Regions from separate parts of the Variovorax sp. CCNWLW225 genome, predicted to be linked through region 3. Evidence: riboswitches for the same ligand, from Rfam matches in the RefSeq annotation. Region 3 holds a riboswitch; each other region holds the start of a gene.
What was found. Region 3 has a riboswitch for glycine ahead of V9L20_RS04245 (ABC transporter substrate-binding protein). Riboswitches for the same ligand answer to the same signal wherever they lie in the genome.

Region 1 (10,530 bases), on a different contig from region 3:
GAGCGCGAGTCGATCGAGGCCGTGCAGCTGGGCACCCAGGAACTGGCGCTCTCCTCCACCGGGCCGGTGCCCAACTTCGTGCCGGAGACCAAGATCCTCGACGTGCCGTTCCTGTTCCGCGACAAGGCCCATGCGCGCGCCGTGCTCGACGGCCCCATCGGCCAGGACCTGCTGACCAAGTTCGACGCCAAGGGTTTCAAGGCGCTGGCCTGGGCCGAGAACGGCTTCCGCCACATGACCAACAGCAAGCGCGACGTGAAGGCGCCGGAAGACCTCAAGGGGCTGAAGATGCGCACCATGGAAAACCCGGTGCACATTGCGGCCTACAAGACCTTCGGCATCGTCACCACGCCCATGGCTTTCCCCGAAGTGTTCACCGCCTTGCAGCAGGGTACGGTCGACGGCCAGGAAAACCCGCTGTCGGTCATCATCGCGGCCAAGTTCGACCAAGTGCAAAAGCACCTTTCGCTCACGGGCCACGTCTACTCGCCGTGCATCTTCCTGATGAACAAGGCGACGTTCGACAAGCTGAGCGCGGCCGACAAGCAGGCCTTCCTCGAGGCCGCGAAAGAAGGCACCAAGGCCAACCGCGCGCGCGTGGACGAAGACGATGCCAAGGGCGTGGCCGACCTGCGCGCCAAGGGCATGACCGTGATCGACAACGTCGACAAGACCAAGTTCGTCGCCGCGCTGGCGCCGGTGAATGCCCAGTTCGAAAAGGACTTCGGCAAGGCCAACCTCGACAAGATCCGCGACTTCAAGTGATTTTCATGATGCTATCTTTTAGATAGCATCGGGCGCCCGCTCAGTTCCATCTGGCGGGCTTTTTTGTTTTCAACATCACGACTGCAGATGAAAGAAAAATTTCTCGGCATCGAGCGGTGGACCACCGGCTTCTCGATGATTGCCGCCTGCGTGATGCTGGTCATCGCCTCGGGGTTGGGCGTGTTCCAGATCGTCACGCGCTTCGTGCTCGAGCAACCCGCCGAATGGAGCGAGATCCTGATCCGCATGAGCCTGATCTGGATGGTGTTCCTCGGCATTCCAATGGCCTTTCGCCAGGGTGCGATGGTGAGCGTGGATGTGCTCTACCGCTGGAGTCCGCCGCGCATCAAGCGTGTGCTCGATTTCGTGGTCAGCATCGCAGCGCTGGCGCTGATGCTGGTCATTCTGTGGTGGGGCTGGGACTACGCGATGCGCGGCCGCGTGCAGTCGATGGCCGGGCTCGAAAGCGTGTCGATGATGTGGTCGTACCTGGCGCTGCCGGTCGGCTCCGTTTTTTGCCTGTTCGGCATCGTTGGTAATTTTCTCGATCCCAAGCGGCTCGAACTGGAGACCGCGCAATGACCCCCGTGATGGTTGCAACGATGGTGCTGTGTTTTGCACTGTCGGTTTCAGTGGCGGTGTCCATCGGGCTCGCATCGATCCTGGGTATCCAGGTGGCCAACGTGAACATGCTCATCTCCGTAAAGGAGATGTTCAATTCGATCAACAAGTTTCCGCTGGCGGCCATTCCCTTCTTCATCCTGGCTGGCAACCTGATGGAAACCGGCGGCATCTCGCGCCGGCTGGTCGAATTTGCCAAGAGCATTGTGGGCGGTGTGCAGGGCGGCCTGCCGATGACCTGCGTGCTCACCTGCATGATCTTCGCGGCGGTGTCGGGCTCTTCGGTGGCCACCACCTTTGCCATCGGCGCCATCCTGATTCCGGCGCTCATCAAGCACGGCTACCCCACCGCGTACGCGGCGGCGCTTCAGGCCACCAGCGCCGAGCTGGGCGTGATCATTCCGCCTTCCATTCCGATGATTCTGTACGGCGTGAGCGCCGAGGTGTCCATCGGCGAGCTGTTCATTGCGGGCTTCGGCCCCGGCATTCTCATCAGCCTGGCGCTGATGCTGTTCGTCTGGGTGTATTGCAAGTGGAAGGGCTGGGGCAAGAACGACGGCGACGGCCGCATGTCCTTCGGCAAGGCGACCTGGCAGGCCGGCTGGGCACTGCTGATGCCAGTGATCATCCTGGGCGGCATCTACGGCGGCATCTTTACCCCCACCGAGGCTTCGGCGGTGGCGGTGTTCTATGCGCTGGTGGTCGGCATGGTGATCTACCGGGAGATCAAGCTCAAGGACCTGTACCTCATCCTGCGGAAGTCGGTGCTGTCGTCGGCGGTGATCATGTTCATCATCGCCAACGCGGGCCTGTTCGCCTTCCTGATCACGCGCGCGGGCGTGCCCGACGCCATTGGCCATTGGCTGCAGGAAGTGCTGAAGTCGCCGGCCATGTTCCTCTTGGGCGTGAACGCGGCGCTGTTCATCATCGGCATGTTCATCGAGACCAGTGCGGCCATCATCGTGCTCGCGCCCATCCTGGCGCCGGTGGCGGTGCACTTCGGCATCGACCCGGTTCATTTCGGGCTCATCATGGTGGTGAACCTCGCGCTCGGCATGATCACCCCGCCCTTCGGCGTGAACCTGTTTGCGGCGTGCACGGTAGCGCGCATATCGCTCGACCGGATCGTGAAGTACCTCATTCCCTTCGTGCTGGTGATCCTGGCCTGCCTGATGGTGATTACCTACGTGCCGTGGATATCGCTCGCGCTGCGCGACCTGGTGTACGCCAAGTAGCAGGCGACGCAAAAACCAGAGAGAAAACGGGCAGCCTTCGCGGGCTGCCTTTTTTTATGCGGCAAATGCCCCTGTAAGGCAAACGTTTCACAAAGATGTCACCAGCCGCAACGATGCTGCAGCCTTCGATTCCGAAAGCTGTGGCGCCATGTTTCCCACCAAGACCGACAAGGCACGCGACGAACTCCAAGGCGGGCAGCGCACGCTGAGCCAGCGCGAGCGCGCATTGCTGCTGATGGCCGACGGCCGGCGTTCGCTGACCGACTTCAGCCCGCTGTTTGCAAGCCGCGACGAAGCCGAACAGACGCTGCGGGCTCTGATGAACCGCGGGTACCTGCACGACGCGCAGGGCGCAGCGCCGAAAACCGCCGCACCAGTTACGGCGGGCCCGACACACACGCCGATTCCGGCTCCTGCGGCGGAGCCCATCCGTGTAGAGACCTCGACCGACAACTTCGACGGCAAACGTTCCCTGGCCACCACGCGCATGTTCCTGTTCGACATCTGCGAGCGCATGTTCGTGCGGCGCGATCCCAAGTTTGCGCTGCAGATGCGCGATGCGCTGCGCGAAGCCCGCGACCGCGACGCCATGCTGACGATTGCCGCGCTGATGCTCAATGAAGTCGAGAAAGCCGCAGGCGCCGAGCGGGCCGAATCGCTGCGCGAGCGTATCGAAAGGTTGCTGCCGCCCGCTTCGGAAACCGTGCACTGAGGCCTTCCGCGATCCACTACACTTCGAAGGGTCAGGAGAGAGCCTCGCCACGCGAGGCCGCCGAAGGCGCAGGGGTTTCCCGAACGCTCAGGCAAAAGGACTGACAAGGCGCTGGCGCATGCCGGCGTTTCCTTGCTGGAGAGAGGCCCCTGCATCTTGCCGATGCGGCGGCCCACCGAAGGAGCAAACCCCGATCGTGGGGCGAATCTCTCAGGTAAAGCGGACAGCAGGGGTGGCCCATGGCTCGCGCCATGGAATTCGACTGCCCCTTTGGAGTGCCCCGTGGCCGCTTCCGCTTCATCATCCGACGCCCCATTGCTCAAGACGCCCCTGCACGACCTGCATGTGGAACTGGGCGCCCGCATGGTGCCTTTTGCCGGCTATTCCATGCCGGTGCAGTACCCCGCCGGCCTGATGGCCGAGCACAAGCACACGCGCGACGCGGCCGGCCTGTTCGACATTTCCCACATGGGCCAGCTGCGCCTGGTGGGGCCCGATGCCGCCGCCGCATTCGAAACCCTGATGCCGGTCGACGTAATCGACCTCGCCCCCGGCAAGCAGCGCTATGGGCTGCTGCTGAACGACGAAGGCGGCATCCTCGACGACCTGATGTTCTTCAACGAGGGGCACGGCTCGATCTTCGTGATCGTGAACGGCGCCTGCAAGGTGGCCGACCTCGCGCATATCCAGCAGAAGATCGGCGCACGCTGCGACGTGCAGCCTATGCCCGACCATGCACTGCTCGCGCTGCAAGGCCCGCAGGCCGCCACGGTGCTGGCCCGCTTGTCGCCCGGCATCGAGCGCTTTGTGTTCATGACCGGCGGCGCGGTGAAGATCGGCGGCATTCCGGCCTTTGCCACGCGCAGCGGCTACACGGGCGAAGACGGCTTCGAGATTTCGGTCGCCGGCAAGGATGCCGACGCCCTCGCCCGCCTGCTGCTGGCGCAGCCCGAGGTCAAGCCCATCGGCCTGGGCGCGCGCAATTCGCTACGGCTCGAAGCCGGGCTCTGCCTGTACGGCAACGACATCGACACCACCACCACGCCAGTCGAGGCCTCGCTCAACTGGGCGATCCAGAAGGTGCGCCGCACGGGCGGCGCGCGCGAAGGCGGCTTTCCGGGTGCGGCCAAGGTGCTGGCGCAACTGGCCGCCGCTACGGCCGGCGCCGCGGGCCGCACCGACCACGACACCCTGAAGCGCAAGCGCGTCGGCCTTGTGGCGCTGGAACGCGTTCCGGTACGCGACGGCACGCTCCTGCAATCTTTCGAAGGCCGGGACATCGGCATTGTGACCAGCGGCCTGCTCGGCCCGACGGCCGACCGCCCGGTTGCCATGGGCTACGTGGCCACCGCGTTTTCGGAACCCGGCACGCGCGTGCAGGCCATCGTGCGCGGCAAGCCGGTGCCGATGGAAGTCTCGACCCTGCCCTTTGTGCCGGCCCGCTATTACCGCGGCTAGGCTCTGCGCTTCCTGAACCAGATCATTTTTTCCACGAGGAGTTTTTCACCATGAGCATCAAGTACACCAAGGACCACGAATGGGTCTCGGCCGAAGGCGACGCAGCCACTGTCGGCATTACCGTGCACGCGCAGGATGCGCTGGGCGACGTGGTCTTTGTCGATCTGCCCGAAGTGGGCAAGACCTTTGCGCAGGGTGAAGTGGCCGGTGTCGTCGAATCGGTCAAGGCCGCGGCCGATGTGTTCATGCCCGTGTCGGGCGAGATCACCGAAGTGAACGAAGCCCTGCGCGCCGATCCCTCGCTCGCCAACACCGACCCGCTGGCCGCCGGCTGGTTCTTCAAGGTCAAGCTCAGCGAGCCGTCGCAACTCGACGCGATGCTCGACGCCGCCAGCTACGACAAGTTCGCCGCCGAATCCTGATCCGCCGGGTTCTTCAGCCGCCCTTCCTCATTCCCCGAGCCTTTACCGCCATGCCGATTCCCGCCCAGCCTTCCCTGCAACAACTAGAGAACGCCGAAGAATTTCTCGCCCGCCACATCGGCATCGATGCAGCGGACGAGGCGCGCATGCTGCCGGTAATCGGCTCGGAAACGCGGGCGGAGCTCATCGACGGCATCGTGCCTGCGGCCATTCGCCGCGCCAGGCCGATGCGGCTGCCCGCTCCCGTGACGGAGGCGGACGCGCTGGCCGAGCTTAGGGCCATCGCTGCGAAGAACAAGGTGTTCAAGAGCTTCATCGGCCAGGGCTACTACGGCACGCACACACCGGGTGTGATCTTGCGCAACGTGCTCGAAAACCCCGCCTGGTACACCGCCTACACGCCCTACCAGGCCGAAATCTCGCAGGGCCGCATGGAAGCCCTGCTCAACTTCCAGACCATGGTGTGCGACCTGACGGGCATGGCCATTGCCAACGCATCGATGCTCGACGAAGCCACGGCCGCCGCCGAGGCGATGACGCTCGCCAAGCGCAGCGTGAAGAGCAAGAGCAACGTGTTCCTGGTGTCGGGCGACTGCCACCCACAGACCATCGAGGTCATCAAGACGCGCGCCGCGCCGCTGGGCATCGAGGTGAAGGTGAGCACCGTTTCCGAGACGCTGCCGCACCTGATGGCGAGCTGCGAATTCTTCGGCGTGCTCGCGCAGTACCCCGCCACCACCGGCCACGTGCACGACCTGCGCCCGCTCGCAGGCCATGCGCACCAGTGCGACGCCGCCTTCTGCGTGGCGGCCGACCTGCTCGCGCTCACCCTGCTCGCGCCGCCGGGCGAATGGGACGCCGACATCGTCTGCGGCACCACGCAGCGCTTCGGCATGCCGCTGTGCAACGGCGGCCCGCACGCCGCCTACCTGGCCTGCCGCGACGAGTTCAAACGCTCGCTGCCGGGCCGCCTGGTCGGCGTGAGCGTCGACACGCACGGCCAACCCGCCTACCGCCTCGCGCTGCAAACGCGCGAGCAGCACATTCGCCGTGAGAAGGCCACTTCGAACATCTGCACCGCGCAGGTGCTGCCGGCCGTTGTGGCCAGCATGTACGCCGTGTACCACGGGCCCGACGGACTTACCCGCATCGCGCAGCGCGTGGCGGCGCTCACCGCCATCCTTGCGCAGGGCCTGGCGCAAATGGGCCGCGAGCCGGTCAACGGCACGGCCTTCGATTCGCTGACCATCCGCACAGGCGAAGACACGCCGAAGATCATCGAGCGCGCCACCGCGGCCGGCGTCAACCTGCGCCAGCGGCTGCAGCAGCACCTGGGCATTTCGCTCGACGAAACCACGACGCGCGCCGACATCGAAGCGCTCTGGGCCCTGTTCGTGCCCGCGGGCACGCCGATGCCGCGTTTCGACGACCTGGCCAACACTGCGCCGCGCCTGCCCGAAGACCTGCGCCGCACCAGCGCCTTTCTGACGCACCCGGTGTTCAACACGCACAAGAGCGAGACGGCGATGCTGCGCTACATCCGCAGCCTCTCGGACAAGGACCTGGCGCTCGACCGCAGCATGATTCCGCTGGGCAGTTGCACGATGAAGCTCAACGCGACCAGCGAGATGATCCCCATCACCTGGCCCGAGTTCGCGAACATCCACCCCTTCGCACCCGCCGAGCAGCAGCAAGGCTATGCGCAGCTCGATGCGCAGCTGCGCGCGTGGCTCTGCGAAGCCACCGGCTACGCGGGCATCAGCCTGCAGCCCAATGCGGGTTCGCAGGGCGAGTACGCGGGCCTCTTGGCCATCAAGTCCTTCCACGAAGCCAAGGGCCAGGGCCACCGCAACATCTGCCTGATTCCCTCGTCGGCGCACGGCACCAACCCCGCAAGCGCCCAGATGGTCGGCCTGCAGGTGGTGGTGACCGCCTGCGACGCGCAGGGCAACGTCGACATGGACGACCTGAAGCGCGCCTGCGAAAAGCACAGCGACAAGCTGGCCGCGGTGATGATCACCTACCCCAGCACGCACGGCGTGTTCGAAACCCGCGTGAAAGAGCTCTGTGAGCTGGTGCACGAGCACGGCGGCCGCGTGTATGTCGATGGCGCCAACATGAATGCGCTGGTCGGCGTGGCCGCGCCGGGCGAATTCGGCGGCGACGTGAGCCACCTGAACCTGCACAAGACCTTCTGCATTCCGCATGGCGGCGGCGGGCCGGGCGTGGGCCCGGTGTGCGTGGTCGAAGACCTGGTGCCGTACCTGCCGGGCCATGCGACGGCCGGCATTGCATCGAACGGCGTCGGTGCTGTTTCCGCGGCGCCGCTGGGCAATGCAGCCGTGCTGCCGATCAGCTGGATGTACTGCCGCATGATGGGCGCCAAGGGGCTGCAGGCCGCAACCGAAACCGCCATTTTGAGCGCCAACTACATCAGCGCGCGCCTGAAGGACCACTACCCCACGCTGTACGCAAGCCCCAACGGCCACGTTGCGCACGAGTGCATCCTGGACCTGCGCCCGCTCAAGGACACCAGCGGCGTCACCGCGGAAGACGTCGCCAAGCGCCTGATCGACTACGGCTTTCATGCGCCGACCTTGAGCTTTCCGGTGCCGGGCACGCTGATGGTCGAGCCCACCGAGAGCGAGCCGCTGGCCGAGCTGGACCGCTTCGTCGACGCGATGATCGCCATTCGCGGCGAGATCCGCCGCGTCGAAGAAGGCGTCTGGCCCAAGGACGACAACCCTTTGAAGCACGCGCCCCACACCGCCGCGAGCCTGCTCGGCACCGAATGGTCGCACCCCTACTCGCGCGAACTCGGCGCGTTTCCGCTGGCCGAACTCAAGCAGGCCAAGTACTGGCCGCCCATCGGCCGGGTCGACAACGTGTACGGTGACCGCAACCTGTTCTGCAGCTGCGTGCCAGTGGGCGAATACCAGGAAACCGAAGAGGCCTGATCAGGGGGCCTTCTTCGCTTCGCTAGCCTTCGCGGCGGTACATCGCCCACTTCACGGTGAGGATGTCCGCGGCGATCTTCGCGGCGTTCACGCCCGCGTAAGGAACGGACGGATCGAATTCGAAGGCTTCCTGGTAGCGCTTGATGTGCGCGTAGTCCCGGTCGAAGGTCATCGGCCCCATGAGGTCGGCGGGGTCGGTGCCGGCGGGCAGCGCCAGAAACTTCTCGGGATCGGTAGCACTCTGGTAGAGGTCGACGCTCATCAGGTTCATACGGTTGTCCTCGAAATCGTGAGGACAAATCATCCACGGCATCCGCAGCGCGCGCAATCGGCCCGCGCCTACACGGCGCGCGATCGGGACGCGCCTACAGCGCGATGGGTCAGCGCTGCTTCTTCTTGGCCATGTCGCCCGTGGCAATCTGCTCGCGGAAGCCGCGCAGGCTGGCCTTGAGCTTGCGCTCGTTTTCCAGCCCCACCCGCACCATGATCTTCTGGCCGGACGAGAGCGACTCGAGCTGCGGATCGGCGTATTCATAGCGCACCCACGGCCGCTGCGACGACACGTTGCCCTTGACCTCGACGAGCCGGACCTGCACCGGGCCGGCGGGTTCGGGCGCCTGCAGCAGATGGTCGATCACGGCAATGAGCCGGTCGTTGAAATAGCGGCCTGGATAGCCAAGCTCTTCATACGCTTTCTGAAAGAGCGGATAGAGCCGCGCATACGTCTTGGCGGCCTTGGCCGGGTCGACCGACCCCGCAAGCAGCACGATGGGGTTGTAGCGCGCGGCATTGTTGGCCGCGATGGTCTGCGCCTCGCCCTTGCCTTCGGTGGCAAAGCGCTGCTTGGTGGGCTGCACCGGCCATGCACTCGCTGGCGCCTGCTCGCGCGACAGGTTGTCGATGGTGGCCACAAAGCGGCGCACCACGCCGTCGAACTGCACGAATTCCGCCACGTTCTGGCTGCCCAGCAGATCGACCAGCGCCGACATCACGCGCGTGTCGGAATCGGCCACCGTAGGCAGGCCCGAGGCGGGCAGCGCGATCGCATCGATGGGGTTCTTGGGCTCCAGCGATTCGGGCAACGGGGCTGGCGGCGGTACGGGCACGGGCCCGTCGTTCGGCGCGGTGGCCGCGGTGGGCGCCGGCTCGACTGGCTGCGGCTGTTGCTGCTGGTACCAGCGCCAGCCCAGGAGAGCGGCCGCTATCGCCAGCAGGCCGATGATGATGATTGTGCCGGCCGAGCTCTCGCGGCGCGGCCTGAATTCGGAGGTGTCGCTGTCGGACATGTCGGCAATATTCCTTTTGCGAGGATTGCAGTGGGAGGCGAACGGCTATGGTGCACCAGTTCTGCGGCCCTCCCCGGTGTCATCCCTCGTCATCCCGTAACGCACTGTGACGCGCCGGCCAAGCGAAAAAGGCTTCTATGGCCGCGACTGGGGCGTACCCGCTGAGGTGCTGAGCGCCTGAAGCCACGCCAGCGTGCCTTGCAGCTCGGCCGGCCGGATTTCATGCCCGCCGGGAAAGTCCGCACCCGAGAGCGCCAGCGGCAAGCCACGCGCCAATTCGCGCGTGGCTTGTGCCGCGCTTGGCGCAATCACGTTGTCGGCGCTGCCATGGCTCACCCACAGCGCCTTGCCCTCGAAGGCCTCCGGCGGCGCAATGTGCGGCACCACCTGCGGCAGCAGGCGGCTGTGCCACACCATCGCGGCGCGCAGCTTCGCGGGCTGCGTCAGCAGCAGCGACAGCGCCATGATGCCGCCCTGGCTGAAACCGCCAACCACCACGCGCTCCGCCGGCACGCCGAGCTGCTGCGATGCCGAGGCGATCATCTCGCCGACGAGAAAGCGGCTTTCGCGCTCCTGCTCTTCATTGATGTGGCGCTCGCCGTTTGCCAGCACCTGGAACTCGAACCACGCATAGGCATCGGGCGACAGCACATAGGGCGCGCGCAGGCTCAGCACGTGAAACTGCGGCGGCATGAGCCGCGCCAGGCCGAACAGGTCTTGCTCGTTGCTGCCGACACCGTGCATCAGCACCAGCAGCCACGGCTCGCGCACGCCGGCGTTGGAGGGCTGTTCGAGAAACTTGAAGGGCAGATGGAGTTGCGGCATGGGTCTGGCGAGGGTTCAGGCGGTGAGGTGAAAGCCCTGCGCCAACGCGCGGGTGATCTCGGCGGACGGGAGCTCGCGGCAGCCCGTCGCGTTCTGCCCCGACCACAGCGGTGAAAAGTCGCCGCGGCCCTGTGCCTCGGCCTTGGCGCGCAGCGGTGCAATGGCTGACGTGGCAAGCGGAAACTCCGGCGCCACCGCGGCGATCGGCCCCAGGTCGCGCATCAGGCGGTTCATGATGCCGCGCGCCGG
Region 2 (10,530 bases), on a different contig from region 3:
TGGAAGATATCGCGAGCGCGTTCACCAAGCAGGCGGCCCCGGCAGCGCCGGTTGCTGCCCCGCCGGCGGAGCCTGAGCCACAAGTCGAGGCGGAGGAGGAAACGCCGGCACCCGCCAAAAAAGCCCGCAGCAAGCCGGCCTCGGCTGCTTCCGCATCGGGCGGCGACGGTGGCGTGATCGATCCGATGCAATGGTGGGGTTCGCTGACCGAGCAGTTCCAGCAGATCGCCACATCGGCCCTGCACGACGCGGCCCAGATCAAGGTGCCGGCACCGGCCGCCGCTCCCGCCGCTTCAAAGCCGGCCGCAAGGAAGGCGACAGCAACCGCCGCCAAAAAGAAGGCGCCGACCGCCGCGCGAAAGCGAACGACCGGACGGCGCTGACGTCATACATACACACATCTTGAAGAGAACGGGTTGGCACGCATCATGAAGTTGTTTCCCTCCGGTCACGCCACCCATCCGCAATGGCGCATGGCGGCCGGCCTTGTGCTGGCCCAGTTGCGCGCCCAGATGGCGCTGCCCGACTACGCGTCGGCGCCGACGCTCGGGCTGCTCTACATCACCGACCACTACGCGTCCGATGCGCAAGACATCCTCGACCACCTGAGCGCCGAGCTTCCGGAGGTGACCGACTGGTCCGGCACCGTCGGCATCGGCGTGTCGGCCAACAATGCCGAATACTTCGACGAGCCCGGCCTGAGCCTGATGCTCTGCGCGCTGCCGAGCGACCAATATCGTGTGTTCTCCGGCGTGGCTCCACTGGGCAACTCGGAGATGAGCGGTTTCGAGGCGCATACGGCGCTGGTGCATGCGGACCCGGCCACCCCCGATCTCACCGAATTGATCGGCGAGATGGCGGGCCGCACCGACACCGGCTACCTGTTCGGCGGCCTCTCGTCAGGCCGTGCGGGCGCCTTGCAGTTTGCGGTCGGCGGCAACGGAAACATCCGCGGCCACGGCGCTGCGGGCGGCGTGTTCTCGGGTGGCTTGTCGGGCGTGGTGTTCGGCGAGGGCGTGCGGCTGGTGTCGCGCGTCACGCAAGGCTGCCAGCCGCTGCGCTCCGGCGGGGGGCGTGAGCGCGAGATCACCGAGGCCGACGGCAACCTGCTGCTCAAGCTCGATGGCGAGCCCGCACTCGACGTGCTGCTGGCCGACCTGCAGGTCTCGCTCGAACGCCCGCAGGAAGCCATCGACGCCGTGCGCGCCACCCTGGTGGGCCTGGCCGATGCGGGCAGCGACGGCATCCGCCGCACCGGCGACCTGGGCGCCGACGTGCTGGTGCGCCACATCATCGGCCTGGATCCGACGCGGCGCGGCATCGCCATTGCCGATGTGGCCGAGGCCGGCATGCGCCTGACCTTCTGCCGGCGCAATGCACAGGCCGCACGCGCCGACCTGATGCGCATCTGCGCGGAAATCCGCGAAGAACTGGAGCCCGAAGAACAGACCCTGGCCACCGCGCGCGCCGTGGCGGCCGGGGAGGCCGAAGCAGCGCCGCACCCGGCGCGCCGCATTGCGGGTGCCGTGTACGTGAGCTGCTCGGGACGCGGCGGGCCGCACTTCGGCGCACCGGGCGCCGAGCTGCAGATCGTGCGGCACGCGCTCGGCGACGTGCCGCTGGTCGGATTCTTTGCGGCGGGGGAGATTGCCCGGCACCACTTGTATGGGTATACGGGGGTGTTGACGGTGTTTACCGGCAACGATTAACCACCGCCACGGCCAGATCAGGCCGGCTGGAGCAGGCGCGCTGCTGGCGTAGGCATGCCGGCAAACGCAAAATCGACCTCAGGCGCAAGCCCGCTCACAATCCGCGCCACCGACCTGCCCGACCCGCACGCATGCGTCCACCCAAGCGTGCCGTGCCCGGTGTTCAGGTACAGGTTGGGCAGCTTCGTCTTGCCAATCAACGGCACATTGCTCGGCGTCGCGGGGCGCAGGCCTGTCCAGAACTGCGCCTGTGTGGTGTCGCCAGCGCCGGGGAAGAGCTGTTCAACGCGCCGCACGATCGCTTCGCAGCGCACGCGGTTCAAGTCGCGGTCATAGCCATTGAGCTCGGCCGTGCCGGCAATACGCAGGCGGTCGCCGGAGGCCGACGTGTACCGCGAAAACACGAGCTTGAACTCGTCGTCGGTCAGCGAAACCTGGTGCGCCTTCGTCGCGTCTTTGACTGGCAGCGTGACCGAATAGCCTTTGGCTGGATAGATCGGCAGGCGAATGCCCAGCGGCGCGGCATACAGCGGACTCAATGAGCCCATTGCAAGCACGAAGGCGTCGCCGCGAATGCGTTGGAAGCGACCTTCGTTGTCGGTAGCTTCCACGTGGTCGATGCTGCCGCCCGCTTCGCGCAGCGCAGTCACCGTGTGGCTCATGAGGAACTTCACGCCCGCCGCTGCCGCGAGGCGTGCCATTTCGCGGGCGAAGAGGTTTGCATCGCCGGACTCGTCTTCTGCCGTGTAGGTGGCACCGGCCAATTGCGGACGGATGTGCGCAAGGGCGGGCTCGATCTTCACTGCCTCGTCCGCGGAGATGACTTGCCGTTCACATCCGAGCGCGCGCATCTGTTCGGCGGGCGCAAGGGCGCTGTCGAACTCTTTCTGCGTCGTATAGAAGTGCAGGATGCCTTGGGTGCGCTGGTCGTAGGCGATGCCCGTGTCGCGCCGCAACTGCTGCAGCACTTCGCGGCTGTAGGTGCCCAGGCGCACGATCTGCTCGATGTTGTGCTTCGTACGGGCAGGGGTGCATTCGCGCAGGAATTGCAAGCCCCAGAGCCATTGGCGCATGTCCGCGCGAATGCGAAAGAGCAGCGGTGCGTCTTCCTTGCCCAGCCATTGCAGCACCTTGAGCGGTGCGCTCGGATTGGCCCAGGGTTCGGCATGGCTGACGGAGATTTGCCCGCCGTTGGCAAAACTGGTCTCGGCGGCGGGGGTGGCCTGCCGGTCGATGACGGTCACTTCATGGCCGAGTTGCTGGAGATAGTAAGCCGAGGTAACACCGAGCAAGCCGGCGCCTAGAACGATCACGCGCATTTCAAATACCTTTGAGGTTGAAGCGCTTGAACCGCGGGCGGGGTTTGCTATTGAATAAATAGCAAGCAACCGGACGACCGCCGTCCAAGTTGCCGCTCCCCCTGTCCTCGGTACCTGAGAGATTCACCCATTGCGCCCGCAGCGGGTTTGCTCCTTCGGTGCATCACGCGAGGTGATGGCTCTCCAGACGGCGTGTCAGTTGATGCAGTACATGCCCCGAAACTGTTTGAAAGAATTCCAACAGTTCCGTTCGGCCAACCTGAGCGTTTATGGGAGTTTGCGCCTTCGGTGGAGTAGTAAAAAGAACTACTCGCTCTCCTGCATTAACGCCATTGTAGGTTGGGACCGCGAAGAGCCGACCATGGATTTTTGACAATTCGACCAATGGGATAATTGTCATTGATTCGAAACTTCGGGGAGACTCATGATCCTGGTAACCGGCGGCGCGGGCTTCATTGGCGCCAACTTCGTACTCGACTGGCTGGCGCAGAGCGACGAGTCCATCGTGAATCTCGACAAGCTGACCTATGCGGGCAACCTCGAGACGCTCGGCTCGCTCAACGGCAACCCGAACCACATCTTCGTGCAGGGCGACATCGGCGACAGCGCTTTGGTCGATCGCCTGTTGGCTGAGCACAAGCCACGCGCTATCGTGAATTTTGCCGCGGAATCGCACGTGGATCGCTCTATCCATGGCCCCGAAGACTTCGTGCAAACCAACGTGCTCGGCACCTTTCGCCTGCTCGAGTCGGTGCGCGGCTACTGGAGCGCACTGCCGGCTGAGCAAAAGTCTGCCTTCCGCTTCCTTCACGTGTCGACTGACGAGGTCTACGGCTCACTTTCCAAGACCGATCCCGCCTTTACCGAAGAGAACAAGTACGAGCCCAACAGCCCCTACTCAGCCAGCAAGGCCGCCAGCGACCATCTCGTGCGCGCCTGGCACCACACCTACGGCCTGCCGGTGGTCACCACCAACTGCTCCAACAACTACGGGCCGTTCCACTTCCCCGAGAAGCTCATCCCCCTGATGATCGTCAACGCCCTGGCTGGCAAGCCCTTGCCGGTGTACGGCGACGGCATGCAGGTGCGCGACTGGCTCTATGTGAAGGACCACTGCAGCGCCATTCGCCGCGTGCTCGAGGCCGGCAAGCTCGGCGAGACGTACAACGTCGGTGGCTGGAACGAGAAGCCCAACATCGAGATCGTGAACACCGTGTGCGCGCTGCTCGACGAACTGCGCCCGCGCGCCGATGGCAAACCGTACAAGGAACAGATCAGCTACGTTACCGATCGCCCCGGCCACGACCGGCGCTACGCGATCGATGCACGCAAGCTGGAGCGTGAGCTGGGCTGGAAGCCCGCCGAAACCTTCGACACCGGCATCCGCAAGACCGTCGAGTGGTACCTCGCGAACGCCGAATGGGTGCGCAACGTGCAAAGCGGCGCGTACCGCGCATGGGTCGAGAAGCAATACGACGCCGCACCCGCGGCCAAGGCCACCGCATGAAGCTGCTGCTGCTGGGCAAGGGCGGACAGGTCGGCTGGGAGTTGCAGCGCAGCCTCGCGCCGCTGGGCGAACTGGTGGCGCTCGATTTCGACAGCACCGACTTCAACGCCGACTTCAGCCGTCCCGACCAGTTGGCCGAGACTGTGCTCAAGGTGCGGCCTGACGTGATCGTCAATGCCGCGGCCCACACGGCCGTGGACAAAGCCGAGAGCGAGCCCGACTTCGCGCGCAAGCTCAACGCCACTTCGCCCGGCGTGGTGGCCGAAGCCGCCGGGCAGATCGGTGCACTCATGGTGCATTACTCCACCGACTACGTGTTCGATGGCAGCGGCAGCAAGCCTTGGCAAGAAGACGATGCCACCGGCCCACTCAGTGTGTATGGCCGCACCAAGCTCGAAGGCGAACAGTTGGTGGCCAAGCACTGCGCCAAGCACCTGATCTTTCGCACCAGCTGGGTGTTTGCCGCGCGCGGCGGCAACTTCGCCAAGACCATGTTGCGGCTTGCCAAGGAACGCGAAAAGCTGACCGTCATCGACGACCAATTTGGCGCCCCGACAGGTGCCGAACTGCTGGCCGATATCACGGCGCATGCGATTCGTGCCACCTTGCAAGACCCTTCCAAAGCCGGCCTGTATCACGCGGTCGCCGGCGGCGAGACCACCTGGTGCGGCTATGCACGCTTTGTGCTTGAGCAGGCGCGCCAAGCCGGCGTAGAGCTCAAGGCCGGCCCCGAACAGGTCGAAGCCGTACCCACGAGTGCCTTCCCCACGCCCGCTACGCGGCCGGCCAATTCGCGCCTCGATACGCGCAAGCTGCAATCCACCTTTGGCCTGGTGCTGCCGCACTGGCAACAAGGCGTCGCCCGCATGCTGCGCGAGACCCTTTAAACGCGCGTTGCCTAGTAAGCAGAGAAAGCAAGAAAGAAATACAACGATGACCACGAAGACCACGAAGACCACGCAACGCAAGGGCATCATTCTGGCCGGCGGCTCGGGCACCCGGCTGCATCCCGCCACGCTCGCGCTCAGCAAACAGCTGTTGCCGGTGTATGACAAGCCGATGATCTATTACCCGCTCAGCACGCTGATGCTCGGCGGCATGCGCGACATCCTGATCATCAGCACGCCGCAGGACACCCCGCGCTTCCAGCAGCTGCTGGGCGACGGCAGCCAATGGGGCATCAACTTGCAGTACGCGGTGCAGCCCAGTCCCGACGGGCTCGCGCAGGCCTTCATCATCGGCGACAAGTTCGTCGGCAATTCGCCGAGCGCGCTGGTGCTGGGCGACAACATCTTTTACGGCCACGACTTTGCGCACCTGCTGGCCGATGCCGATGCGAAATCGGCGGGCGCCACGGTGTTCGCCTATCACGTGCACGACCCAGAGCGCTACGGCGTTGTGGCCTTTGATGCACAAGGCAAGGCCAGCAGCATCGAAGAAAAACCGGCCAAGCCCAAGAGTAGCTACGCCGTGACGGGCCTTTATTTCTACGACAACCAGGTCATCGATATCGCCAAGGCCGTGAAGCCCAGCGCGCGCGGCGAGCTGGAAATTACCGCCGTCAACCAGGCCTACTTGGACCTCGATCAACTCAACGTGCAGATCATGCAGCGCGGGTATGCGTGGCTGGACACCGGCACGCACGAGAGCCTGCTGGAAGCAGGGCAGTTCATTGCCACGCTGGAGCACCGGCAGGGGCTGAAGATCGCCTGCCCCGAAGAAATTGCCTGGCGCAACGGGTTTATCGACCGGGAGCAGTTGGCGAGGCTCGCAGCGCCATTGCAGAAGAATGGTTACGGCAAATATCTGAACCACCTGTTGGCCGAGGAGGTGCGCTCATGAAGGCAACCCCAACTGCAATACCCGAGGTGCTGATCATCGAGCCGAAGGTTTTTGGCGATGCGCGCGGCTTCTTCTACGAGAGCTTCAACGGCAAGGCGTTCGACCAAGCGGTCGGGCGGCATGTCGAGTTTGTGCAGGACAACCATTCGCGCTCGGCGAAGGGTGTGCTGCGAGGGCTGCATTACCAGATTCAGCAGCCGCAAGGAAAACTGGTGCGTGTGGTTCGAGGCGCGGTGTTCGATGTGGCGGTGGACATCCGCAAGTCATCGCCGACGTTCGGGAAATGGGTGGGGGTGGAGCTCAGTGAGGACAACCACAAGCAGCTATGGGTCCCAGCAGGATTCGCACATGGTTTTTTGGTGTTGAGCGAAACGGCAGAGTTTTTGTACAAAACCACGGACTACTACGCGCCAGCGCATGAGCGAAGCATCGTCTGGAACGATTCGGACATCGATATCCAATGGCCGGACTCCGGCATGGCTCCTTTGCTCTCCGCAAAAGATCAACAAGGTTTGGCCTTTCGCGATGCGGCCCTATTCGATAGTTAACGAACCGCTTGGCCGCGGGCCGAGTTGTAGTGATTCCAAGAAGACCAAAGTACATAACAAGCGACAGTGTCACTGATAAAAGTGCAAGGAAATATCGATGAATGAGCGAGGGAGGCGATTCCTGGCATTTTGGAAAGAGCACGGCACAGCTGCTGCTGCGCGACTCATTCGGGCCAAGTTGGGTGATGCAATTGCGGGGCGTCCGATTTTCAATGAATTAGCCCCCGACAACATCGCAGTCGATACCACTCCGGTTGATGTTGCTGCTATTGCGGGCGGACAACCCACGCCCGCGAGCGAGATTGTTCGCGCGAGGTTCTTTGCCTTCCAGCCGTTGGAGACCTACGTCATCCCTAAAGCGTCGATCCCGAGAGTGAGCTTGGTGACCGACAGCATTGGGGATGGAAGCCTGTTCGGTGGGGTGGGTACGGCGCTGCTGCTCGCTGCACAGTTGGCTAATCGGATGAACGCCACGCTGCGGATTGTGACGCGAACCGAAGTCCCCTCGGCTTCGAATGCTGCACAGATTTTGCGTGCCTACGGAATTCAATTGAGGCACGAAATCCAACTGAAGTTTTCTCCCGCGGCAAGAGAAGGCTCGGCTTGCGAGACCGACACGGCGACCGCAGGCTTGGACATTCACTCCGATGAGACATTCATCACTACTTCCTGGTGGACGACTGCCGCAACGCTGCCCAGCGTGCCCCATGCATCGATCATCTATCTGCTTCAAGAGGACGAGCGGATGTTCTATCCGTTCGGGGATGATCGAGTTCAATGCGAACGGATCTTGAATAACCAAGACATCAGATTCGTCGTGAACACGCGGCTTTTGTACGACCACCTGGTCGCAGATGGCTTGAGTCATCTGAAGCGCAATGGAACTTGGTTCGAACCGGCCTTTCCCAAGGCACTATTCCATGAGCGCCAGCGGGAGCCAGGGGGAAAGAAGAGATTCTTTTTTTACGCGCGGCCGAACAATGAGCGCAATCTTTTCCACTTCGGCCTGAATGTCATCAATAGGGCCGTCGACGAAGGGATTCTTGACCTCAACCAATGGGACATTCTCTTGGTCGGCAAGTACATACCGAATGTGACGTTCGGTGGTAGCTACATACCCCAGCGCTGCGAAGGCCTTGACTGGGAAGCGTATGCGGAGCTTGCCGGAACAATCGATCTCGGACTCTGTTTGATGTACACGCCGCACCCGAGCTACCCGCCGCTCGACCTGGCGGCCAGCGGCGCAGTGGTGGTGACCAATAAGTTCGCCAACAAGCAGGATCTGTCGAGTTATTCGCGCAACATCATTTGCGCTGAACTGAATACGGACGCGTCACTCAACGCACTTCGCGCTGGAGTCGCGCTCGCAGATGATAAGGAAACGCGCGCGCGCAATTTTGCGGCCAATGGGTTGGGCTCGGACTGGACTCAATCGTTTGAGCCAATTCTTCAGTTGCTCTCGATGGCACGCTGATGTTCGAATTGAATATTCCTCTCGTTTCCTACGCTGATCCTTGGCTTCAGCCTCTCTCGAAGCGACTTGCGATACTTTGTCGCCGAGAAGTACGCGTTGCCTATTTTTACGAAGAGCCGAACAACAGCACGTTTCGTTATCGCGCCTACAACATGGCTCAAGTGTTGAACGAGAGTTACTTGTGCAATGTCTCGGCGAGCTACTTTTTCTTGTCTGACTGCGGGCGTTTCGATGAAATTGCCGATGCGGCGGACCTGCTGGTCATCTGTCGCTCGCGTTATTGCCATCAGGTCAACGGACTGATCGCCAAATTCCGTGCGCGTCGGAAGAGAGTTTTGTTCGATGTCGACGATCTGGTTTTTGATACGGATTACGCCCATCTGTTGGTTGCGACTCTGGGCATCGACGTGACGCAGAAGGGCGTATGGGACGACTGGTTTGCAATGATCGCCAGGATGGGGCAGACGCTGAAGCTCTGCGATGGCGCTATAACGACCAACGATTTTCTTGCGCAGAAGCTTGCGGGCTATTCAGGCCTTCCGGTATCCGTAGTGCCAAACTTCATGAACAAGGAGCAATTGGAACTGGCGGAAAAGGTATTTGCTGAGAAGGAGCGAATGCATTTTTCCGGCAAGGGCAGGGTATGCCTAGGTTACTTCAGTGGCTCGCCGTCCCATCGTCTTGATTATGCAATCGTCGAGCCTGCGTTGGTCGAAGTGCTGGCCGAACGGCCAGACGTTGAGGTCATGGTCGTTGGCTACATTGACCATGGACCTGCTATGCGCGAATTTTCCGACCGCATCAGCCGGCAGCCCTTTCAGGACTATGTCAACCTGCAGCGTCTGCTTGGAATGGTCGAGTTCAACTTAATGCCACTGCAATCGAACGCCTTCACTGACTGCAAATCGGAGTTGAAGTATTTCGAGGCAGCTAGCGTGGGCACTTTGAGCATTGCTTCTCCGAGCTATACCTATCAGCGAGCAATCCGCGACGGTGAGAATGGATATCTGACCAAAGCGCATGAATGGACCGAAGCGATTCTGCGAGCTTTGGATCGCAGCGAAACGTATGAGTCTATGGCGGTAAACGCCCGGGCTGATGCGCTATCGAGGTTCGGCTGGCAGCACCAAGTGACTGCCATCCTCAACGCGCTGCAATTGGACTAGCCGCGCGTTGAAGCTAGCATGCGTTCGGACTCAATCGCCAAGACCTTGCCCCATACTGCTTCGCTACTCCTCGGATCAGTCTGGAGCGCGATGGTCGAGCCCTGCCGCGGCGGCTCATTCAGTAGATACTTAACCTGTGAACCTTCGGCGCCGGTAAGCAGTATTCTCAAAATGACGAGTCTTGGGTATTCCGTCTAAGATCGGCCTCTACCATCATCTGACAAAGTTGCTCAAGTGTGGTGGCAGGCTCCCATCCAAGTTTGGCCTTGGCCTTGGCGGGGTCGCCGATCAGAAGTTCCACCTCGGCCGGGCGGTGGAATTTCGGATTGATGCGCATCACGGTCTTGCCCGTCGCCATGTCGACCGCGGACTCCGAGTCGCCGGAGCCCCTGAATTCGATGATCATCCCGGCGGCCTTGAATGCCATACCGACGAAGTCACGCACGGTTTCTGTGCGGTTTGTTGCCAGCACGTAGGTGTCAGGTTCTTCAGCCTGCAGCATGCGCCACATGCCTTCGACATATTCCTTCGCGAAGCCCCAATCGCGCTTGGCGTCAAGATTGCCGAGCTCCAGTACGTCCATCTTGCCCAGCTTGATTTTTGCGACGCCATCGGTGATCTTGCGGGTCACGAACTCCCGGCCGCGCAAGGGGCTCTCGTGATTGAAAAGAATGCCGCTGCAGCCGAAGATGCCGTAGCTTTCCCGGTAGTTGATGGTCATCCAGTGCGCATAGAGCTTTGCGACACCATACGGACTGCGAGGATAAAAAGGCGTTTCCTCGACTTGGGGAATGGCTTGCACCTTGCCGAACATCTCCGACGTGGAGGCTTGATAGAAGCGGATTTTCGGATTGACCAAGCGGATGGCTTCGAGGAGGTGCAGCGCGCCTACCCCCGTGATCTGTGCAGTGGCCACGGGCTGATTGAAACTGACGCCCACGAAACTCTGTGCAGCAAGGTTATAG
Region 3 (10,530 bases):
GAACGTGGGAACGAAGAATTTCAGCTGCGTGCAAAGGCAAAGTCGCGGCCCGGCGCCGCTGCCAGCAGTTTGCGCGTGTAGTCGTGGCTGGGCGCGAAGAACACGTCGCGCACCGAACCGCGCTCCACGATCTCGCCCTGGCTCATGACAAGCACGCTGTCGCAGATCTGGCTGGCCACCCGCAGGTCGTGGGTGATGAAGAGAATGCCGATCTTCAGCCGCTGCTGGATCTCGTCGAGCAGCCGGAGAATCTGCGCCTGCACCGAAACGTCGAGCGCCGAAACGGCCTCGTCGGCAATCAGCACCTTGGGGTCGCAGGCCAGCGCGCGCGCAATCGAGATGCGCTGGCGCTGCCCGCCCGAAAATTCGCTGGGGTAGCGCCGAAGCGCATCGGGCGAAAGGCGCACAAGGCGCATCAGCTCTTCGGCGCGCGCCCACGCCTGCTCGTAGGGCGTTCCAAAGTTGACCGGGCCTTCGACGATCGAGGCGCCCACGGTCTGCCGCGGATTCAGCGAACGGTACGGGTCTTGGAAAATCACCTGCACCGTGCGCCGGAACGGCGACAGCGCGCGCCCTTTGACATGCGCCACCGAGCGGCCGTCGGCAAAGATGTCGCCCGAGCTCGGGTCGATCAACCTCGCGATGCAACGCGCCACCGTCGACTTGCCCGAGCCCGATTCACCCACGATGCCCACGGTTTCGCCGGGCCGCACTTCGAGCGACACGTTGCGCGCCGCATTCACCGTGCGGCGCTTGCCGGGCCAGCTGCCCGTGATGTAGGTCTTGCAGATGTTCACCGCGTTGAGGAGCGGATAAGTGTCCGCCACCGGCGGCCGGCGCGGCGGCGAAAGCTCGGGCACGGCATCGAGCAGCATCCGGGTGTAAGGCTCGCGCGGGGCCGTGAGCACCGCCATCTTGTCGCCCTTCTCGATCATGGCGCCCAGCTCCAGCACCACCACCTCGTCGGCAATTTCCGCCACCACGCCGAAGTCGTGCGTGATGAAGAGCACGGCCGTGCCGTTCTCGGTTTGCAGCTCGAGGATGAGCCGCAGTATCTCGGCCTGCGTGGTCACGTCGAGCGCGGTGGTCGGCTCGTCGCAGATGAGCAGCACGGGCTTGAGGATGAGCGCCATCGCAATCACGATGCGCTGGCGCTGCCCGCCCGAAAGCTGGTGCGGATACGAAGCGTAGATGCGCTCGGGCTCCGGCAACCGAACGCGCGCCATGATGGCCATGATTTTTTGCCGCCGCTCGGCCGAGCCCATCTGCACGTGCTGCGCCAGCATTTCGTCGATCTGCGCACCGCAGGTCATTACCGGGTTGAGCGCGGTCATGGGTTCCTGGAACACCATGGCCATCGACGGTCCGCGCAGCTGGCGCAGGCGCGCGGGAGTTGCGGCCAGCAGGTTTTCGCCCTGCAGCTCGACGGTACCGCGCACCGGTACAAGGCCGGAAGGCAGCAGTCCCATTACCGCGTTGGCAATGACCGACTTGCCCGAGCCGGACTCTCCGAGGAGGCAGACGATTTTTCCCGGCGGTACGTCGAATGAAATTTTGTCGACCGCATGCGGCCGGTCGCCGCCGCGCGGAAGCGAAATGGCAAGGTCGCGAACGGAAAGAACAGGTGCTTGCGCCATGTTCAGCCCCCGCGCTTGTTGAACTTGGGGTCGAGCGTGTCGCGCAGCCCGTCGCCGAGGATGTTGACCGCCAGCACCGTGAGCGCCAGGAAGATGCCGGGGAACAGCACGTTGTGCGGGAACTGGTTGAACTGCGCCCTGCCCTCGGCCATGATGTTTCCCCAGGTGGCCATGTCGGCCGGCAGCCCGACGCCGAGGAACGACAGGATGGCTTCGACAAGAATCGCCGAGGCGCACACATAGGTCGCCTGGATGATGAGCGGCGCAACGGCGTTCGGCAGGATGTGACGCACAAGGATCTTCCACGTCGGCGTGTCCAGCGCAATGGCTGCTTCCACATAGGGTTCTTCACGCACGGTGAGCACCACCGAGCGCACGAGGCGCGCCACGCGCGGAATCTCGGGCACCGCAATGGCCACCACCACTGTCAGCAGCTTGCCGCCGAACAGCGCCACCAGGCTGATCGCAAACAGAATGCCGGGGATGGCCATGACGCCGTCCATCAGCCGCATGATCGCGCTGTCGAGCCGCCGGAAGTAGCCGCCCAGCAAACCGACGAGCATGCCGAACACCACCGCCAGAACGGCGACCGACACGCCCACGGTAAGCGACACGCGAGCACCGTAGAGCGTGCGGCTCCATATGTCGCGACCCAGGCTGTCGGTGCCCATGACGAACAGGTGCTCGAAGGTGTCGCCCGCCAGGCTGTTGAACTCGCCGCGCGTGCCGGGCAAGAGGTTGCCGCTGCCGGGGTCGATGGCGGTCGGGTCGATGGTGCCGAGCCATGGCGCGGCAAGCGAGATGAGCACCAGCAGCATCAGCACGCCGCCGCCGGCGCGCACCGACCAGTCGGCCAGGATGCGCTTGAGCAGCGACCGGCGCCTGGGCGGCGGCAATGGTTCGACGATGGCTTCGCCAGCAGGCATGGGAGTGGCAAGTGAATCGGTCATGTGTTTGCTTCTTCTTGCGCCTCAATAGCGAATGCGCGGATCGAACACCAGGTAGCTCAGGTCGATCAGCAGGTTGACCAGCACATAGACGACTGAAAAGAACAGCGTGATGCCCTGTATCAGCGGAAAGTCGCGCGACAGCACCGCATCCACCGTGAGCTGGCCGAGGCCCGGAATGGCGAACACGGTTTCGGTAACCACCACGCCGCCGATCAGAAGTGCAATGCCGATGCCGATCACCGTGACGATGGGGATTGCCGCGTTGGCGAGCGCATGCCGCATGAGCACCCGCTTTTCCGAGATGCCTTTGGCGCGCGCGGTGCGGATGTAGTCCTCGGTCATGGCCTCGGCCACGGCCGCACGCGTGACGCGCGCAATCAGCGCTACATAGATGATCGACAGCGTGATCGACGGCAGGATGAGGTGCTTGATCCAGGGCAGCGGCCCCTGGCTCAGCCGCTGGTAGCCCTGCACCGGCAGCCACTGCAGGTGCAGCGCAAAGATCCAGATGAGCACATAGCCGATCACGAACGCCGGTATGGAAAAGCCCATGACCGAAAAGCCCATCAGCATGCGGTCCAGCCAGCCGCCGTGCCGCCAGGCCGCAACAACCCCGAGCGGCACCGCGACGAGGATGGTGACCACCAGCGTCACCGCCGCGAGAGACACCGTCGGCTCGATGCGCTGGCCGATGAGCTCCACCACCGTTTTCTTCATGAAGTAGGACTCGCCCAGGTTGCCTTGCAGCAAGCGGCCGCTCCAGCGCACGAACTGCACGGGGAGCGATTCGTTCAACCCCAGTTGCTCGCGCACCTTGGCGATGTTCTCGCTGGTGCCGCTGTCGCCCACAATGGCGGCAGCCGGATCGCCGGGCGCCAGCCGGAGCATGAGAAACACGATCAGCGCAACGATGACGAGCACCGGCACGGTCGACAGGATTCGGCGCGCAAGGAAGATCAGCATGGGGTTTCCAGAAAAGAGCGCCCGTCAGTTCTTCTTGATGTTCCAGAACACGGCAACGGGCGAGCGCACCACGCCGCTCACCGCAGCCTTGCGGTAGGCGGTGAGCGGCTTGTATTCGCCGATGGGCGCGTAGATGCCGGTGTCGTACACGCGCTGCTGGATGGCCGTGGCCAGCTCCTTGCGCCGGGATTCGTCGGCCGTCGCGAGGAAGTCGGATTTCAGCTGCTCCAGCTTCTCGTCGGTGGCCCACCCGAACCAGCCCTTCTCGCCGTTGCCCGTGAGCGGCGCATAGAACATCGGGTTCATGTTGTCGGCAATGCCCCAGCCGGTGATGAAGAGATTCCAGCCGCCCTTGTCGACCGGGTCTTTCTTGGCGCGGCGCGTCACCAGCGTGGGCCAGTCCATCGACTGCATGTCGACATTGAAGCCGGCCTGCTTCAGCAGCTGCGCCATCACGGGCGGAAACTTGTTGAGCAGTGCAAAGTCGGCCGGGTACATCAGCACCACGGGCTTGCCGTCGTAGCCGGCATCCTTCAGCAGGGCCTTGGCTTTCTCGAACTGCGGCTTGCCGGTGAAGTAGCCGGTCTTGTCGCTGGCGAAGATCGTGCCGCACGGGTACACCGATGCGCAGCTGTTGTAGAGCTCCTTATGCACCATCTGGGCGCGCATGAGCGCCTCCTGGTTGATGGCCATGATGGCGGCCTGCGCGATCTTCGGGTTGTCGAAGGGCGGAATGACGTGGTTCAGGTGCAGCGCGAACGAGCCCTTCGGAATCGGGTTGTCGACCGTGATGGACGTGTTGCCCTTCAGCGCCGTGTACTGCTCGGGCGGCAGCCACTCGATCATGTCGACCTCGCCGTTGGCAAGCGCGTTGGCCTGCGTTTGCGCATCTTTCAGGATGACCCATTCCATGCGGTCCACGTACACGTTCTTGCCGCCCGCCGTGCCCGAGGGCGCTTCGGCGCGGGGCACGTATTTAGTGTTCTTCAGGTACACGATCTTCTCGCCGGGGCGGTACTCGTCCTTCTTGAAGATGTAGGGCCCGGAGCCCGTGGCATCGTCGATCTGCTTGTCGGGCGGCGTGGCGGCCACACGTGCCGGCATGATGAAAGGCGGGTTCGACGAGGGCTTGCTCAGCGCGTCCAGCACCATGCCGAAGGTGTCCTTGAAAACCAGCTTGAACGAGTTGGCGTCGACGGCCTCGGCCTTGTCGAGCGCCGCATACATCTTCTGCCCCAGCCCGTCGCGCTGGCCCCATCGCTTGAGCGACGCCAGCACGTCTTCCGAGGTCACCGGCTTGCCGTCATGAAATTCCAGGCCCTTGCGCAGCGTGAACGTCCAGGTCTTGCCGTCGGCGCTGGTGGTGTACTTGTCGACCATCTGCGGCTTGACCTTGCCCTGCTCGTCCACACCGAACAGCGTGTCGTACACGGCATAGCCATGGTTGCGCGTAATGAACGCGGTGGTCCAGATCGGATCGAGAATCTTCAGATCGGACTGGGGCACCACCCGCAGCACCTTGCCCGCCTCTTGTGCGAACGCGCTTGCAACGCCAATAGCGAGCATGGCGCCCACGACAACGGCTTTCAGGTTTCGTTTCGACAGCATCTTCGGTTCTCCGGTTGAAAAAATCGTGAGGAAAGTCAGCGAAAAACGGGGGGGCGATTCGGGCAGGCGCCTGCGTGCGTGCGCAGGCCTCGGCACACCCGATGAAGAAGGGAACGATGCGCGGTGCGCTCTGGCAAAGGTCATGAAGAAGAAGGCTCCGGAAGCGCGCAAGGCCACCCCGCGCACTGCGCGAGATGCCCCTGCTGTCCTTTGGCCTGAGAGATTCACCATGCACGCTCATCGCGCATGGCTTGCCCCTTCGGCGGCCGCCCTCGGAGTCCTTTTGTTCAGGACGCCGGGCAGCGCTCTCCAGCGTTAGTCATTCATCCAGTCTGGGGACCTGAGCGTTACGGGCTGTCGCCTTCGGTAATGCACTAACTCGAAGCACCGAGCCGGCATTTCTCCTGGATGGTTTCTTCTAAGCAGAATGCGTGCCACTCGGGCGCGTGCGCACAGGGGCGCACGCGGATGGAAACGCGCACCGAAGCTACTGCGGTCCGCCGCAGAAGCTCACCCTTTCGGTGGTCTTGGCGGTGAAGTGAAGACGCGTGGTGGTGGTGCCGCTGGCGGGTGTGTTCGCGGGCCACTCGCTCTGCAGCCACGTGTATTGCCAGCTGTAGGGTCCGCCCGGCTTGCCGGGTTCTTCGTAGGCAATGCGAAGGCTGCCGTTGCTCTCGTCGTGGCAATGCTTCGAACTCTTGTATTCCTTTTCGCTGAAGCAGGCGCGGATCATCTTCGAGCAAGAAAAAGGAATGCCCTCGTGCACGGCCCGGGTGTCGTCCAGCGGCACGAAGTCGGCCTTGCTGAACGAGGCGCCGCCGCCCGAATACATCTCGGACACGGTCTGCAGCACGGCCATGGCCCATTGCCCTTCGGCCAGCGGATAGAGTGCCGGTGCAAGCGAAAGGCGCGTGTCGGACATGCCGGCTGCGGCGTCTTTCTTCATGCCGGCCACATAGGCGCTGAAGTCGTGCAGGCGCTCGAGCTGCCAGGTCTTCGCGTCCTTGTCGCGCCTGATGCGCGCCATGGCCAGCGGCTCGGCCGAGAGCACTGCAAAGCTGTTTGCCGCGGCGCCGCGCAGCCGGTACAAGCCCAGCGCATGCGGGTCGCAAGGCTGCGGCAGCAATGCGCACAGGCGGGCGCGCCAGTCCGGATCGACCGACTGCGGCTTCTTGACCGCATCGAGCACCTGCGCCGAGGGAGCGGCGAACACATGGCCGGCCGATGCGGCAAGCACCATGGCGGCAGTGCAAAAAGCAGGCGGCTTGTTCATGCCGGAATGGTAGCCAGAGGATTCGAAAGATGCTGCTACCAAATGCGCCGACCTGCCAATGTTGTAGCCTTCGCCCGTGGCCGCCCGGCCTCGACAACGGAGCGACGAATGGCTGACAAGATCCTGGTGTTCTACGGTTCCTACAGGTCGGACCGCATGGGCATTCGCCTGGCCGACTACCTGGTGGCGGGCCTCGGCGCGCGAGGTGCCGAGGCCGAACTGATCGACGCGCAGGCGGTGGGCCTGCCCATGCTCGACCGCATGTACAAGGAGTACCCCAAGGGCACCGCGCCCGCCCCCATGGAAGCGCTGGCGCAGAAGATCCGCGGCGCGGACGCCTTCGTCTTCGTGACGGGCGAATACAACTGGGGCCCGCAGCCCGGCCTGAAGAACCTCACCGACCACTTCCTAGAAGAATGGTTCTGGCGGCCTGCTGCCGTTGCCAGCTATTCGGCCGGCCGGTTTTCAGGCGTGCGCTCGGGCACCGTGTGGCATTCGATCCTGTCGGAGATGGGCATGGTCGTCGTCTCGAGCACGCTCGCCGTCGGGCCGATCTCGCAAACGCTCGACGCGGACGGCAAGCCCACGGGCAGTGCGGGCGAATCTCTCCAGCGCTCATTCGGCCGCTTTGCCGACGACCTCGCGTGGTGGACCGACGCCGCGCGCGAGCAGCGGGCGCGCAAGGCGCCGCCTTACTGAGAAGCCGGGTCTGGCAAGCCGGGTCGCGCCGCTCAGCCCTTGCCCAGCGAAGGGCGGCCGAACAGGCTCGACGCGTTGCTGATCGGCCCGAGCTCGGCCGTTGCGGCCAGCAGCGCGGGCGCCAGCTCATGCATGCGCTCGCTGCCAAGGCGCGTGCGCGGCCCGGCAATGCTGATGACGCCGATCACTTCGTTGCGGCGGAAAACCGGCGCCGCCATGGCGGCCATGCCGGGCGCGAAGACCTCGTCGATCATCGCGTAGCCGCGCACCCGCGCCGCATGCAGAAAGCCCAGCAGCGCGCGGATGGTGGTCGGCGCCTTCGGACCGTATTCCGCCGGCGTGCCGAAGCCTTGGCGCGAGACCAGCTCCAGTGCGCGCTCGTCGCTCAGCGTCATCAGCCACGCGTGGCCGGAAGACGTGCACGAGAGGCGCGCATCCATGCCCATGTCGGGGTCGTAGCGCAGCCCCGCTTGGCGCGTGCCCTGCGACTTGGCGACCCACGTGAGGCGGTCTTCATCCACGATCGAAAGGCGCACCAGTTCGCCCGATGCTTGCGCCAGCCGCTCCAGCAGCGGCTCGGCGATGTTCACGATGCCGGCGCCGCTCAGGAAGCCCAACCCCAGCGACACCACCTTGGTCGTCAGCACGTAGTCGCCCTGCTTGCGCGTCTGGCGAACGTAGCCGCAGCGCTGCAGGTCGGCCAGCAAGCGGTGGCAGGCGCCAAGCGGAATGTCGAGCTCGGAGGCGAGCAGCGTGAGCGGCAGCCCCTGCGGATGGCGCGCAAGGTGCTCCACCATGGAGAGGCCGCGGTCGAGTGAGATGCTCATATCCTGCATTATGAAAGCAGTTTCCAGTTTGGAAAGTCTTTCGTGGCCGCGCCGAAGAATCGGCCGCATGAGTTCCATCGTCTACATCCTTAACGGCCCCAATCTCAACCTGCTGGGGGTGCGCGAGCCGCACCTGTATGGCAGCACCACGCTGGCCCAGGTGGAGCAGTTGTGCCGCGGCGTCACCGGTGAGCTGGGCCTGGACTGCGAGTTTCGCCAGACCAACCACGAAGGCGTGATGGTGGACTGGGTGCAAGAAGCGCGCGAGCGCGCCGCGGCCGTCGTCATCAACCCCGCGGGGCTGTCGTTCCGATCGATTCCGCTGCTCGACGCGCTCAAGACGCTGGATCAGCCCATCGCCGAAGTGCACATCACCAACATTCACCGCCGCGACGCGCTCTATCAGCATTCGCTGGTTTCGCTGGCCGCCACGGGCGTGATCTGCGGCTTTGGCCCGTTCGGCTACGAGCTGGCGATCCGGGCGCTGGCGCAGCGGCTCGCGGCCGCATCTGCGCCGGCAGCCTGAGTTTCAGCGTTCATCATCACAACACAACAGGAGACAGACACCATGACCTTTTCCATCGATCGCCGTACGCTGCTGGGCACTGGAGCCGCGCTGGCCGCAGGCGCCGTGCTGCCCGCCCGGGCCCAGACCACACCGCCCACGCTGCGGTTTGCCGCGGTGTTTTCGGACAAGGACATCCGCGCCGACATGATGAAGATGTTCGCCAAGGACATTGAGGCCGACTACAAGGTCGAGCTGTTCCTGAACTCCACGCTGTTCCGCCAGGGCACGGAACTCGTCGCCCTGCAGCGCGACAACCTGGAGATGGGCAACATCGCGCCGCAGGATATTTCCAAGCAGGTACCGGTCTGGTCGCTGCTGACCTCGGCCTACCTGTTCCGCGACCCCGATCACCTGAGCAAGTTCTTCGCGAGCGACCTGGGTGCGCAGATGAAGAAGATGGTGGAAGACCAGGTGAAGGTGAAGATCCTCGGGCCGACGTTCTTCGGCACGCGCCATGTGGGCCTGAAGACGAAGAAGCGCATCAGCACGCCCGCCGACCTGGCCGGCGTGAAGCTGCGCATGCCGCCCGGCGACACCTGGCAGATGCTGGGGCGCTCGCTCGGCGCCAACCCCACTCCCATGGCCTATGCGGAAACCTACACCGGCCTGCAGACGGGCGCCATCGACGGGCAGGACAACCCGCTGCCCAATGTTCAGAACATGAAGTTCAATGAGGTGATGTCGCAGATCGTGTTGACCTCGCACCTGGTGGCCTTCGACCTGCTTACGGTGAACATGAAGACCTGGCAGGCCATGCCGCCCGCAAAGCAGCGCAGCTTTCAGGCTGCCGCGGACAAGGCGATTGCCTGGAGCACGGCCGAGCACCAGAAGCGCGAGGCCGAGCTGGCCGAGAGCTTCCGCAAGCTGGGCCTGGAGGTGTATGTGCCCAACATCAACGCCTTCCGCGACCACGCGCAGAAGGCCTACCTGGCCTCGGACGATGCGAAGAACTGGCCGCCCGGCATGCTCGACAAGATCAACGCCATGAAGTAACTCCAAAGCCATGTTCGACCGTGTGCTGTCGTTGCTGCACCGCTTCGCCGAAGCGGTTGCCGCGCTGTTCCTGGGAGTGATCTTCGTCGCGTTCATCGTGCAGATCGCATTGCGCTACCTGTTCAACTGGCCGGTGGGCTGGACCTCGGAGGTTTCGCTGGCGGCGTGGCTGTGGCTGGTGCTCTGGGGCGCGGCCTTCGTGCTGAAGGATTCCGACGAGATCCGCATGGACTTCATCGCCGCGAATGCCGGCCCGCGCATGCGCCGAGCGGTCGGCGCCATTGCGGCGCTGGGCGTGATCGTGCTGTTCGGCATGTCGCTGCCGGCCTCGTACGCCTACGTGAGCTTCATGAAGGTCGAGAAGAGCTCGTACCTGGGCATTCGCATGGATGTGATGTATGCCATCTACCTGGTCTTCGTCGTGGCCGTGATTGCCCGGAGCCTGCGCCAACTCGTTCGCGGGCCCGCGCCGCTGACGGACGAACCACCCTCTTCTTCCTCATCCGCATTGTGAATTTCACCAGTCCTTTTTCGCTGGCGCTCTACGTCATCGTGGCGCTCAGTCTTCTTGGCGTGCCCATCGGCCACGCGATGATCGGCGGCTCCGTGCTCTACCTGTACCTCAAGGGCATGGACATGGGCGCCGCGGCGGAGCAGTTGCTCAACGGCACCTACTCCAGCTTTCTGATGCTGGCCATTCCTCTGTTCATCCTTGCGGCCACCATCATGAGCTCGGGCAGCATCCTGGACCGGCTGCTGCGCTTCTGCAACGCCATCGTGGGGCGCTTTCCGGGGGGCCTGGCGCAGGTGAACGTGCTGCAGAGCATCGTGTTCGCCACCATGTCGGGCTCGGCGCTGGCCGACGCGGCCGGCTCGGGCAAGCTGATGCAGGAGATGATGACCAAGGACGGCAAGTACACGCCGGGCTTTGCCGCGGCGTTGAGCGCCGTGTCGTCCGTGATCGGGCCGATCCTGCCGCCTTCCATTCCCCTGGTGCTGTATGCGCTGGTGT

Region 1: linked by a shared signal. The riboswitch ahead of gcvT (glycine cleavage system aminomethyltransferase GcvT) and the one ahead of V9L20_RS04245 (ABC transporter substrate-binding protein) in region 3 are both predicted to bind glycine.
Region 2: linked by a shared signal. The riboswitch ahead of V9L20_RS20370 (D-amino acid dehydrogenase) and the one ahead of V9L20_RS04245 (ABC transporter substrate-binding protein) in region 3 are both predicted to bind glycine.

Annotation. Positions count from the first base shown of each region.
Region 1 is NZ_JBBCBV010000003.1:240,001-250,530, reverse strand. It holds gene V9L20_RS08885 (TRAP transporter substrate-binding protein) at 1-765, shown strand, start outside; gene V9L20_RS08880 (TRAP transporter small permease) at 853-1,347, shown strand; gene V9L20_RS08875 (TRAP transporter large permease) at 1,344-2,621, shown strand; gene V9L20_RS08870 (hypothetical protein) at 2,770-3,333, shown strand; glycine riboswitch at 3,356-3,446, shown strand; glycine riboswitch at 3,459-3,570, shown strand; gene gcvT (glycine cleavage system aminomethyltransferase GcvT) at 3,616-4,791, shown strand; gene gcvH (glycine cleavage system protein GcvH) at 4,842-5,213, shown strand; gene gcvP (aminomethyl-transferring glycine dehydrogenase) at 5,264-8,170, shown strand; gene V9L20_RS08850 (hypothetical protein) at 8,193-8,441, opposite strand; gene V9L20_RS08845 (DUF3014 domain-containing protein) at 8,551-9,456, opposite strand; gene V9L20_RS08840 (alpha/beta hydrolase) at 9,592-10,281, opposite strand; gene V9L20_RS08835 (NAD(P)H-dependent flavin oxidoreductase) at 10,297-10,530, opposite strand, start outside.
Region 2 is NZ_JBBCBV010000014.1:41,690-52,219, reverse strand. It holds gene V9L20_RS20380 (PhaM family polyhydroxyalkanoate granule multifunctional regulatory protein) at 1-383, shown strand, start outside; gene V9L20_RS20375 (FIST signal transduction protein) at 429-1,709, shown strand; gene V9L20_RS20370 (D-amino acid dehydrogenase) at 1,727-3,028, opposite strand; glycine riboswitch at 3,120-3,225, opposite strand; glycine riboswitch at 3,260-3,359, opposite strand; gene rfbB (dTDP-glucose 4,6-dehydratase) at 3,453-4,535, shown strand; gene rfbD (dTDP-4-dehydrorhamnose reductase) at 4,532-5,422, shown strand; gene rfbA (glucose-1-phosphate thymidylyltransferase RfbA) at 5,469-6,377, shown strand; gene rfbC (dTDP-4-dehydrorhamnose 3,5-epimerase) at 6,374-6,925, shown strand; gene V9L20_RS20345 (rhamnosyltransferase WsaF family glycosyltransferase) at 7,023-8,399, shown strand; gene V9L20_RS20340 (glycosyltransferase) at 8,399-9,565, shown strand; gene gmd (GDP-mannose 4,6-dehydratase) at 9,732-10,530, opposite strand, start outside.
Region 3 is NZ_JBBCBV010000001.1:872,104-882,633, forward strand. It holds gene V9L20_RS04230 (ABC transporter ATP-binding protein) at 21-1,637, opposite strand; gene V9L20_RS04235 (ABC transporter permease) at 1,640-2,587, opposite strand; gene V9L20_RS04240 (ABC transporter permease) at 2,609-3,550, opposite strand; gene V9L20_RS04245 (ABC transporter substrate-binding protein) at 3,575-5,158, opposite strand; glycine riboswitch at 5,352-5,481, opposite strand; gene V9L20_RS04250 (hypothetical protein) at 5,646-6,431, opposite strand; gene V9L20_RS04255 (NADPH-dependent FMN reductase) at 6,540-7,130, shown strand; gene V9L20_RS04260 (IclR family transcriptional regulator) at 7,163-7,957, opposite strand; gene V9L20_RS04265 (type II 3-dehydroquinate dehydratase) at 8,025-8,483, shown strand; gene dctP (TRAP transporter substrate-binding protein DctP) at 8,526-9,518, shown strand; gene V9L20_RS04275 (TRAP transporter small permease) at 9,529-10,032, shown strand; gene V9L20_RS04280 (TRAP transporter large permease) at 10,029-10,530, shown strand, end outside.